Regions from separate parts of the Petrocella sp. genome, predicted to be linked through region 2. Evidence: predicted binding sites of a transcription regulator. Region 2 holds the regulator's gene; each other region holds the start of a gene.
The links. The regulator NrdR, encoded in region 2, represses ribonucleotide reductase genes. The targets are predictions, from matches to a motif close to CACAANATNTTGTG.
Positions count from the first base shown of each region.

Region 1 (4,298 bases), on a different contig from region 2:
TGCTATCAGACAATTAGAAACCTATTTACAAAATTATCCAACAGATATTTTAACCCGTATTGCCCTTGGAAAAGTTTACAGGGAAACAATGGAATATGAAAGTAGTCTGGTCCAATATGATAAGGTTTTAAGTCTAAGTGCAAATCACATTGAAGCGATGTATCAAAAGGCCTTAACTTATATAGAAATGCAAGCATTTACAGAAGCTGAAAAAATGCTGAATCAAGTCTTATCTATAAGTCCGGATCATAAAGCGGCTAAGGAAGCTCTAAATAATATAGAAGTCGATTAGAAAGTTGGTGCACCAAGTGGAAGAACAGATCAAGAATGAAATAGTAGAAAAAGCCATATTAATTGCTATCTGTCCCCAAAATAAGGAAAAAGAAGTGGACAGCGCTATTGATGAATTAGAAGAACTTGCAAAAACAGCGGGTGCAAGCACCTTGGTCAAAGTCATACAAAATAGAGATAAACCTCATCCGGCCACTTACTTCGGAAAAGGCAAAGTGGAAGAGTTAAAAGAGATGATTGATCAATATGAAATTACCACAGTTATCTGTGATGATGAGTTGTCACCGGCACAGTTAAAAAACCTTGGCGAGGCTCTAGAGGTTAAGATCGTAGATCGTCCTATATTGATTATGGATATCTTTGCAAGACATGCTCATACCAAAGAAGGTATATTGCAGGTTGAGATGGCTCAGATGCGATACCGTCTATCTAGGTTGTCTGGTCTGGGTAAAAGTCTATCCAGATTAGGTGGAGGTATTGGTACTAGAGGACCTGGAGAAAAAAAACTAGAGACGGACAAACGTCATATTAGACGACGTATTGATGTATTGAAAGAGGAACTGGAAAAAATCCATTCCAGTAGACACCTATTAAGAGAAGGACGAGCCAAACAAGGCAAACCAATTATTGCTATTGTCGGATACACCAATGCAGGCAAATCAACCCTATTGAACCAATTGACCGATGCTGGTGTCTTACAAGAGGATATGCTATTTGCAACACTTGACCCCACTACAAGAAATATGGTCCTACCGGAAGGGAAAGAAGTCCTATTGGTGGATACGGTTGGCTTTATCAGAAAATTGCCCCATCATATTGTAGAAGCTTTTAAGTCGACCTTAGAAGAAGTGGTCTATGCAGATGTTTTAATTCATATGGTGGACGCAAGCAATCCGGACGCAAATAAGCATATACAGGTTGTCCATGAAACCTTACAAGAGCTTAAAACAGAGAAAACACCCATGTTGACCCTGCTCAACAAATGTGATAGAGACAACGTAGATGAAGACCTATGGGATGAAAAGGCATTTGCCAATATTCGCGTTTCAGCCCTAACCGGTGAGGGTATCCGTAAAGTACTGGAAGCTTTGGAACAACATCTATTACAGGGACAGCGACTCATGAAAATTATTGTACCTTATCATCAAGGTCAGATTCTTCAAAAGCTTAGGACATATGGTCAGATTCTTGAAGAGTCTTACGTCAATGAAGGGACCTATGTTGAAGTGTATATTGAAGAGGCCTATATTAATAAATATGAATTGGGTACTATGATTATTGGTTAAGGTGACAAAACTATATAGTCAAACTTAGGTTTGACCCTTTAACCATTGTGAATAAGTAAATACTATATATAGTAGGTATACAACTAATTACCTACTGTATATAGTATTTTTTCGTTGACCATCTTCTTGCACTGTGGTATGATTTTATATGTTGAGGCAGCTGTTTTGTGTTTGAAGTTTGGGAGGTATGTCAAATGTATGAAGTGGTCAAACGAGATGGGGAAATAACAGGTTTTGATTTAAATAAGATTAAGGATGCGATTACCAAGGCCTTTATCGCCACGAAGAAGGTTTTTAATGATGACATATTGAATATGTTGGTGCTTAGAGTGACATCAGATTTTGAGTCAAAAATAGTAAATGGGCAAATAAGTGTTGAAGCCATACAAGACAGTGTGGAAAAAATTCTAGAAGAATCTGGCTATACAGAAGTGGCCAAAGCTTATATATTATATCGCAAGCAAAGAGAGAAAATCAGAAATATCAAATCCACCATATTGGATTACAAAGAAATTGTAAATAGCTATGTAAAAGAAGAAGACTGGCGTGTAAAAGAGAACTCGACGGTCACCTATTCCGTTGGTGGATTGATTCTACATAATTCAGGAGCCATAACGGCAAACTATTGGTTATCAGAGGCATATGATGAAGCCATAGCTAATGCCCATAGGAATGGGGACATGCATATTCATGATCTCTCTATGCTGACGGGCTATTGTGCCGGTTGGTCCTTGAAGCAATTGATTGAAGAAGGCCTAGGTGGCATCCCCGGAAAGATATCTTCAGCACCGGCCAGACATCTGATTACTCTATGTAATCAGATGGTTAATTTTCTAGGTATTATGCAAAACGAATGGGCAGGTGCTCAAGCTTTTTCTTCCTTTGACACCTACCTAGCGCCTTTCGTAAAAGTCGATAATCTAAGTTATAAGGAAGCTAAACAAGCCATACAGTCCTTTGTTTTTGGTGTTAATATACCCAGTCGTTGGGGTACCCAATCTCCTTTTTCTAATATTACAATAGACTGGAAAGTACCGGATGATTTGGCAAGTCTACCGGCCATTGTTGGTGGCAAAGCTATGGATTTTTCTTACGGAGACTGTCAAGCAGAGATGGATATGATTAACAAGGCTTTTATAGAAGTTATGCTTGAAGGGGATGCCAACGGACGCGGCTTTCAATACCCTATACCTACTTATTCCATAACCAAAGCATTTGATTTTGGAGATCATGAGAATAACAAACTTTTGTTTGAAATGACAGCAAAATATGGAACACCTTATTTTTCCAATTACCTTAACAGTGATATGGAACCCAGTGACATTAGGAGCATGTGCTGTCGGTTAAGACTGGATTTACGGGAGCTTAGGAAAAAACAAGGTGGATACTTTGGTTCAGGTGAAAGCACCGGTTCAATCGGCGTGGTTACCATTAACTTACCAAGAATCGGCTACTTAGCTGAAGATGAGCAAGATTTTTTTGAACGTCTGGACAACATTATGGATCTTGCAGCCAGGTCCTTGAAGATTAAAAAAGAGGTTATCACGCGCCTTCTCAATGAAGGCCTATACCCTTATACGAAAAGATATTTGGGTCATTTTTCAAGCCATTTTTCCACCATTGGCATTATTGGTATGAATGAGGCTACCCTTAATGCCAAATGGATTGGCAAGAATCTAATCAATGAAAAAGCCAGAGCATTTGCCCTTAAGGTATTGGATCATATGCGTGACCGTTTATCTGATTATCAAGAAGCCTATGGCGATTTGTACAATCTTGAGGCAACACCGGCAGAATCAACCACTTACCGACTGGCTAAGATGGATAAAGTGAAATACACAGATATTATTTCAGCAGGGAAGAATATGGGGGTACCCTATTATACCAATAGTACCCATTTGCCTGTGGATCATACAGTGGATATATTTGATGCTTTAGACCTTCAAGATGCCTTCCAAGGCAAATACACATCAGGTACCGTTTTTCACGGGTTCTTAGGTGAGAAGCTCTCCGGTTGGCAAGAAGCAGCCAAATTGGTCAAAACCATAGCTGAGAATTATAAATTGCCTTATTACACCTTGTCCCCCACATACTCCATATGCAAAAATCATGGTTACTTAAGTGGTGAAGTACATCAATGCCCTGAATGTAGCCATAGAACAGAAGTATATTCGCGTATAACCGGTTACTATCGTCCACTACAACATTGGAATGATGGCAAAAGCCAGGAGTATAAAGAACGTAGAGAGTACGTTGTAGAAGATGGTATTAAGGCGTCGGCTGAAGACGTAGTCATAGAAAAGGCCTTGGAGGCAAGGATAGAGGTTGAAGAAAAGTCCGGCAGTGACTCTCAAAATCAAAAAGTATTGCTTTTTACGACGAAAACTTGCCCCAGTTGTCAGGTGGCAAAAGTCTATCTAGGTAAAAAACATAGTTACAGGATTGTAGATGCAGAAGAAGAACTTAGCTTAGTAGAACGGTTCAAAGTCATGACAGCGCCAACCTTGGTTGTCTTATCAGAAGATAGTTATGATACATATTCAGGATTAGCCAGTATTAGAAGGTTCACAACCAGTTGCGTGACGACTTAAATTAAGGAGCAGATGATGAGTTTAGCAGATCAAATTTTTATAAATATGTGCAAAGAGATACTGGAAAACGGTACATCCTCAGAAGGACAGACGGTAAGACCTAGATGGGAAGATGGGAGCATGGCCCACA
Region 1 is NZ_JCBCDA010000102.1:115,085-119,382, forward strand. Features, by position in the region: gene AC6F8J_RS11185 (tetratricopeptide repeat protein) at 1-292, shown strand, start outside; gene hflX (GTPase HflX) at 309-1,577, shown strand; gene AC6F8J_RS11195 (ribonucleoside triphosphate reductase) at 1,772-4,168, shown strand; partial or broken gene AC6F8J_RS11200 (thymidylate synthase) at 4,184-4,298, shown strand, end outside.
Region 1: a site for NrdR is predicted at 1,638-1,651, ahead of AC6F8J_RS11195 (ribonucleoside triphosphate reductase). Genes of this name have one in related genera too.

Region 2 (4,298 bases):
AATATTTTCTATCTAATGTTCTGTATTGTATGGCTTCTGCTACATGATTTTCTCTGATGATATCGGATGCTTCCAAATCTGCTATGGTTCTTGATACTTTAAGGATTCGGTGGTAAGCTCTTGCACTTAAACCCATTTTCTCAAAGGCAAATTTGACCATTTTCTTACTTTCTTGATCCAAATTACATATTTTGTCGATATCTGATGCGCCTAAATGAGCATTATATATGATGCCTAGGTGCTTATGACGTTCTTCTTGGATGCTCTGAGACCTTAGAACCCTTTTCATGATGTTTTCCGAACTCTCAGATAGGTCATGGTTACTTAATGCCTCAAAATCTATTGTAGAGGCCTCCACATGTAAATCAATACGGTCCAATAGAGGACCACTTATTTTGCTCAGATATTTTTTGATCTGCAAAGGCGTACAGCTACATTTTTCAACATCCGGATAATAACCACAAGGACATGGGTTCATTGAACATACCATCATGAATTTTGCTGGAAAATCTACCGTTCTATTCACTCTTGATATAGTTACTTCGCCTTCTTCTATTGGTTGTCTAAGAACTTCAATTACGTTTTTTTGAAATTCCGGTAACTCGTCCAGAAAAAGAACACCTTGATGTGCTAAAGATATTTCCCCTGGTTTTGGCAAAGCGCCACCGCCAATCAGTGCTGCATTAGATATGGTATGATGAGGTGATCTAAAAGGTCGTTTGACGATTAAAGATTCTCCTTCTTTAATTTTTCCGGATACGCTATAGATCTTGGTAATGTCAATGCTCTCTTCAAAGCTTAAGCCGGGCAGTATAGAGGGTAGTCTTTTTGCCATCATAGTTTTGCCGGCGCCTGGAGGCCCAATCATTATGACGTTGTGCATCCCGGCCGCTGAAACCTCTAATGCCCTTCTCACATTTTCTTGACCTTTGACATCCGAAAAATCATAATGATAGGTTGTCTTATTTTTACAAAACAGGGCCTTAATATCTACGGTTGTAGGTTTGATAATATGCATTCCCATTAAATGAGCCACAGCTTGTTTTAGATCATCAACACCTATGACTTTCATACCTAAAATGACGCCTGCTTCTTTTTTGTTGGCATTTGGCACCATACAATGAGTGATGCCTGATTTGAAAGCCGAATGTACCATGGGCAGAACCCCATTTACCGGTTTGACCTCACCGCTTAATGACAATTCCCCTAATATAAGCATATCTTTACAAGCTTCTAATAATTCATTCTGTTTACAGGTTAAGATGCCAAGTGCAATGGATAAATCATAACCGGCCCCCTCTTTTCTTAGCTCTGCCGGCGCCAGGTTAATGGTGATCCTCTCTGTTGGAAAATCAAACCCGGAGTTCTTTAAGGCTGTTCGTACCCGATCTACAGATTCTTTGACGGCCGAATCCGGCATACCTACAATATCAAATCTAGGAAATCCATTGGATATATCTACCTCTACATGAACCACATGCCCTTCAACACCTTGAAGAGCAGCGCTTAATACATGGTTGTACATCATGATTCCTCCTTGTCTTTTTATGTTTTACACTTATATATTATCTCAAAAAAAGAAAGCTTTTGGTCCGCTGTAAGCAGACAAAAAGCTTTCTTTATATATGATTGCATTCTTGCTAAAGGTCGATTTATTTTCTTATTTTTCTTTGAGAATTTTCTTCAGTTCATCCATAAACGTGTTTATGTCTCTAAACTCTCTATATATGGAGGCAAATCTTACATAGGCAACTTCATCTAAAGTTTTGAGACTTTCCATGACGATTTCACCAACTTGGCTGGACTCGATTTCCTTTTTCATGGCATTGTAGAGTTGGTTCTCGATATCGTCTACCAGAGCATCGATGCTCTTCATAGCAACCGGTCTTTTGTGACAAGATCTTACCAAACCAGACATGAGCTTGTCTCTAGAGTATGGTTCTCTGGAGTTGTCTTTTTTTACAATAATGAGCGGCATACTTTCAACGGTTTCATAAGTTGTGAATCTTTTTTCGCAATTCTCACATTGTCGTCTTCGCCTTATGGCATTATTCTCTTCTGATGGTCTAGAGTCAATTACTTTGATACTTTCAGTACCACAATATGGACATTTCATACTCGATTCCCTTCTTTAAGCCAAAACATGGTCTATTATCGACCATATTTTGTTTTTTTATATTATGGTTAAAGGGTCAAAACTAAGTTTCACTAAATTTACATACAATATATAGATTACGTTGATGCATTCATAACTATATATTGTATGCAAAAGTTCAACTATATAGTTTTGACACCTTAACCATATTATACTGTCTATTTTTTCCTTCTTTGTAAAAATGGTGGGATATCGATAGGCTGATCATCGGTTGAAATGTACTTCTCTGTTTTTGCCACCACTTCTTTTTCTTGTGAATCTTGTTTTTTCTTCTCAGCTTCCTGTTGCCCATCTATGACTGTTTCTTTTTTTTCTTCTTTGTTCTGTCCGTATTTTGTATTGGATGATTCCATACGTTCTTTGTATGTCGTCGTTGGATAAGGATCAACAGCCTTTGTTTCAAATCCTGTTGCAATTACTGTAACCACCAACTCATCCTCAAGATTCTCATCAATACTTTGTCCATAAATTACATTAGCATCGTAGCCTGCTGCTTCTTGTATTAACTGAATAGCATCATTCGCATCAAACATAGACATGTTTAAATCGCCACTAATATTAATCAGCATATGCTTAGCACCATCAATGGTTGTTTCTAGTAATGGACTGCTAATGGCAAGTCGTGCTGCTTCTTCTGCTTTGTTATCACCTTTTGCTCGACCAATACCAATATGGGCTACACCTTTATCGCTCATAACAGTGGCTACGTCAGCAAAGTCCAAATTGATAATACCAGGTGTGTAAATCAAGTCAGATATACCTTGTACACCTTGCTGTAATACTTCATCCGCCTTTTTGAATGCGTCTCGCATGGTCGTTCTTCGATCTACAACAGATAAGAGCTTCTGATTTGGTATAACGATTAAGGTATCCACATTTTTCTTAAGCTCAATTATACCTTGGTCCGCATTTTGCATACGCCCTCGGCCTTCAAATTCAAAAGGTTTGGTGACCACACCTACTGTTAAAATACCTTGTTGTTTGGCAATATTTGCGATGACTGGGGCCGCACCGGTACCTGTTCCACCACCCATACCCGCTGTTATAAATACCATGTCATAGCCTTTGATAATCTGTGCCAGTTCATCATGACTTTCTTCTGCTGCCTTAAGACCGATTTCCGGTTTGGCACCTGCACCCAATCCTCTGGTTAGTTTTTCTCCAATTTGCACTTTGCTCTTCGCTCTTGATCCATTTAATGCTTGAACATCTGTATTGACTGCAACAAACTCAACACCTGTCACCGCATCCTCTACCATTCTATTAACGGCATTGTTTCCGCCGCCGCCTACACCAATTACAACTATTTTTGCAATATTACTTCGATCGCTCATATTAATCTCCAACAATTCATATCCTCCTCACAGCTATGCCATGTCATTTTTCATATATCTGTAGCACTAGGCTAATTATCACGAGTAATGTACTTTTCTTATGTCTATAATATAGTTTTTTATCTGATTAATCAACAAGTATTTCATTTATTCCGTATTTTTTTTAAAGATGAATTGCTGACCATCTTGTTCTAAGTTAAGGGTTCCTGCTAAATCAGATGGAAGTTTTTTCATAACATCACCTGCATTCCTCATCTTCATATCCAACTGAGTCGCTTCTCCCAATACTATTTTGATATTGTTTACATAAAGGTTCAAGGCTTTTAAATCATTCGTGGGAAACTCGATATGTGTCACCGGCACTTGATACTTTGATTTCAAATGATGTAGTTCGAGCAGTGTCGTTAGTACTTCTCCTTTTATATCCAGCTTTTTTCCAACTACGGCACTTTTGATATAAAGCCCTTCTACAACCGGAATACCTGACTTCTGCTTTTTTTGATAAGCGATGATAATCCCGTTTTTATCTAACGCAAGAAATTGGTCTTGGTACTTAATGTAATTAATCACCTCTTTTTCAGTTACAATAATGTGCAATTTATCATACCCATTATACTGAATATCTACCTCTTTTATATATGGGTATTTTGAATAGTCTTTCTCTTGTTTTAAAAAAACCTCTATCACGTTTGAGTTTTCTTGAATCTGAACCATCTCAATGATTTCTTCTTTGGTATATTGAACATTACCGCTTACAATAATATCTTTTATACTCGCAATCTCAAGAAGGGTATATAATAAACCGACCA
Region 2 is NZ_JCBCDA010000030.1:56,222-60,519, forward strand. Features, by position in the region: gene AC6F8J_RS03675 (YifB family Mg chelatase-like AAA ATPase) at 1-1,525, opposite strand, end outside; gene nrdR (transcriptional regulator NrdR) at 1,661-2,116, opposite strand; gene ftsZ (cell division protein FtsZ) at 2,314-3,504, opposite strand; gene AC6F8J_RS03690 (FtsQ-type POTRA domain-containing protein) at 3,637-4,298, opposite strand, start outside.

Region 3 (4,298 bases), on a different contig from region 2:
CGAAGACTTTGACCCGGATTATATTCTTTATGTTGTTGACAGCCGACAAGCCAACCATTTTATTCAAGTTTTTAGATGTGCTTCCAATCATGGTATTGCACCCTCCAAAACTTCTTTGGAGCATATCGGTTTTGGAACTATGAATGGAAAAGATGGCCGACCCTTTAAAACCAGAGATGGTGGCATTCTAAAACTTGCTGATTTTATTGATTCTATCGAGGCAAATGCCAAAGAAAAAATCAATGATAAAGAAGGCGTGGATATTGAAACAACAGCAAGAATTGTCGGTCTAGCAACCCTTAAGTATGCTGATCTATCTAACTACCGTATGAAGGATTATATTTTTGATTTGGACAAATTTTCTTCATTCGAAGGCAAGACCGGTCCTTATATCCTTTATACATATGTTCGTATTAACAATATTATGAACAAGCTTAGAGAAGAATTATTCCAGCCTAGCACGATTATGATGCCCTCTAGTGAAGTTGAGCGTCTGTTAATGTTAAAGATCGACAATCTGGAAATAGCACTTACCTTGGCTGCCAAAGACCGTGCACCCAATATTATATGTGAGTATGTCTACGATTTAGCTACCTTGGTTAATGGTTTCTACCATACTCATCATATTATTAATGAAAAAGACCCTGCAAAGCGTGGTTCATGGATGAAACTACTTCAGATCACACAAAAATGTTTACTTTTGTGTCTTGATTTACTTGGTATCCAAGTGCCTGAGAAAATGTAATTATGATTTACTAATAACAAGAGACAAGGCAAGCGCTTAGGTGCTTGTCTTTTTTTGTGATTAATCAGCGCTTCTTCTTTCCTCATTCGGTTTCGCTCCTATAAGGGTTTACATGAACCTAATTTACTTAATTCACCTTCATTTTACTTTACACTTTATATTGCATTTGATTTCCTATATGCACCATTAATTAGATTTATTTCGTTTATTCTATACGGAGCACTAAAGCAACCAGAATACCATAATAGGCCAACATCGACCATGAAGTTCCTGGAATCAGTGTGTGTAATGGAGCGAGTCAGCATGGATGCTGACCGTTGACTTTTGGTGCATGGATGCACCAATTAGAGACCGTAATTATACAGACTGTGGAAGGGTTTTCATGGGACCCACCTTATTAGCACAATCATTGTACCTAGTATATATTAGGGAACAAAAAAATCTAGCTTCATCTAAAAAGGTCTCTAAGTTTTTTCACTTAGAGACCTACTCGATTCATTAAACATAGGGATTATCATAACTCTTTAGAATGACCTATATTTATATCTTGTATATACCATCTTCCTTAATCAAAATCTTCTCCTCTTTATACAACCTACCAAGTGCCCTTTTAAAAGCACCTTTACTCATGTTAAATGCTTTATTAATTACATCCTTATCCGATTTATCATGATAGGGTAGAAATCCACCTGCATCACATAATCTCAGATAGAGTCTTTCTGAGTCTGAATCCATTTGAAAATCGATTCTCTGAGCTGTTGTCAGATTCAACTTTCCGTCTTCTCTAACTTTGGTAATACGTCCTTCAACCTTTTGTCCGATTTTCATATTAGGCAAAAGTTCATTTGACAAAATGAGACCGTAATATTTGCCTTCCACAGCCACAAATGCACCCATGTCTTCCTTAATGTCATAAATAATACCTGATACTTGGTCGTTTTCTTTGTAAGGACTGTCACTACGAAGAATTTTCTTAAGCTTCTGTGTTGCACACAGCCTGCCTGACTTGTCTTCATAGATGCCTACCAATACCTTGTAACCTTTCTTAATTGGACGTAACTGCTCACTAAAGGGCATCAATATATCTTTATCATATCCCCATGACAAAAAAGCTCCAAAATGATTGGTTTCTACTGCTTCTAAAATACCGATTTCTCCATTGCATAATAAAGGCGGCATCAAAGTACCTTGTAATTTTTTCTTCTGATCTAAATAGCAATAGACTTCTACTACATCACCTAACTCATATATCTTTTCATCCTCAGCACGCTCTAATTCTTGATTAGACAGTACAATACTATTAATAAGTTCCTCGGGGTTCTCATTTACAAATATTCCTAAGGGCGTCTTTTTTACGACGTGCATTGTTTGTTTTTTTCCTAATTCAATCATGGTTCACCTATTCCTCTAATCATCACTTTAATCCCTAGATTAAAGTATCCACTTAAAATCCACTACATATACACCTAATATAACAGTAATCTAGGTTTTCTACAAGATAAACCTTACATCCTTGTTAAGAAGCTTTTCCCTAATACTTTTGTCACAACTTACAAATCGCAAAAAACTATGTTTTTTTCATGTAACGCCATTGACAGTTAGATTAGAGGTTGGTACAATATGTAGTGTATCTTTTTATTATTAACTACTATATATTGTGAATGAGGTGTACAGCTATGATAAAAGTATTAAAGCGTAACGGTACCGTTACGGCTTTTATTCCCGAAAAAATATCTACTGCAATCAAGCTCTCTATGGCTGAAACAAAAGATAGCGTTGATGAAATATTAGCAGCTTCTATAAGTGAACGTGTAGCAGAAAGCTTAGAAAAAATGCAAAGTCCTGTATCCGTTGAAGATGTACAAGATCTTGTGGAACAGTTCTTAATGGAGTCTACAAGAAAAGATGCCGCAAAACGATATATCTTATACCGGTATGAGCGTGACAAAACAAGAGATCAAAGATCAAAAAGGATAGATGGTCGCCTTCTTAGTGAAGAGTTCATAAGTCGATACAAGCATCGTCCTAACCCTATGAAACAGCTTGGTAATTTTGTATATTACAGAACTTACTCCCGATGGCTTCCTGAAGAAAAAAGAAGAGAATATTGGTGGGAAACTGTAAGAAGATCTGTAGAGTATAATTGCAGCTTGGTACCAACAACTAAGCGCGAAGCAGAAAAGTTGTACGATAATATTTTTAATCTAAGACAATTTTTATCTGGCCGTACTTTTTGGGTTGGTGGTACGGATGTTGCCAAGCACTATCCAATGGCTAATTTCAATTGTGCTTTTACCGTCATCAATAATTATAGTGCTTATAAAGACTTGTTTTACTTATTGATGGTTGGTTCTGGGGTCGGTGTCCGAGTTCTTAAATCCGACGTTGCAAGGTTACCCAAACTTAGAACGGACTTTGAAGTCATTCATGAGGATTATACACCCGTTCCAAAACAGTTACGTGAAGACAGCACGAGCCTTGATTTTTCCCATAATAATACGGTTAAGATCATTATTGGCGATAGTAAAGAAGGTTGGGTACAATCTTTGGATTTCTTTATTAAGATTCTTTATTCCAATGAGTACCGTAGAATCAACACCGTAATCATCAATTATAACCATGTTCGTCCAAAAGGCGAACTTCTAAAGACTTTTGGCGGGACAGCAAGCGGCCACACCAGCCTTAAAAATATGTTTACAAAAATCACCAATGTGATAAGACGACGTGGTGTTGTACTTGGAGATACATTTGTAAGGCTATTACCTATAGACTGTTTGGATATTGCAAATATCATAGGTGAGAATGTGGTTGTCGGTGGCGTTCGGAGAACTGCTGAGATTGTACTTGTAGACTCAGATGACAAAGAATGTATTGAAGCTAAAAATGCACTTTATAAACAAATTGATGGTCAATGGATTGTAGATCATGATATTATTCATAGACAGATGAGCAATAACTCCATCTACTATCAAAGCAAACCAACAAGAGAGCAACTTCACTGGCAAATCGAACAAATGCGATACTCCGGCGAACCGGGTTGGGTTAATGAGGTCGCCGGTGCAAAGCGTCGATCAAATATGAACGGTGTCAACCCTTGTGGTGAAATACTTCTTGATTCTAATGGCTTGTGTAATTTAACAACGATTAATGTTTTTGCCTATGTAAATGAGGACAATACTTTAGATTATGATGGTCTTATGGAAGCTCAACGCTTATCTGCAAGAGCTGGGTACAGAATGACATGTGTAGAACTAGAAATCCCTGATTGGAATTATATTCAAGACCGTGATAAACTTCTTGGTTGTTCTTTGACTGGATGGCAAGACATGGTCAATGCCCTTGCTTATGATCAAAAGGCACAGGCAAAACTATTGCGTGACCTTAGATCCGTTGCTATAGAAGCTGCCCAAGAATACGCCGGCGATATTGGTGAAAATCCACCACTACTTGTGACAACTGTCAAGCCTGAAGGTACTTTAAGTCAATTACCTACTGTATCCAGTGGTGTACATTATTCTCACTCTCCTTATTATGTTAGGCGGGTTCGAATCAA
Region 3 is NZ_JCBCDA010000102.1:41,649-45,946, reverse strand. Features, by position in the region: gene argS (arginine--tRNA ligase) at 1-745, shown strand, start outside; gene AC6F8J_RS10900 (S1-like domain-containing RNA-binding protein) at 1,286-2,137, opposite strand; gene nrdJ (ribonucleoside-triphosphate reductase, adenosylcobalamin-dependent) at 2,422-4,298, shown strand, end outside.
Region 3: a site for NrdR is predicted at 2,392-2,405, ahead of nrdJ (ribonucleoside-triphosphate reductase, adenosylcobalamin-dependent). Genes of this name have one in related genera too.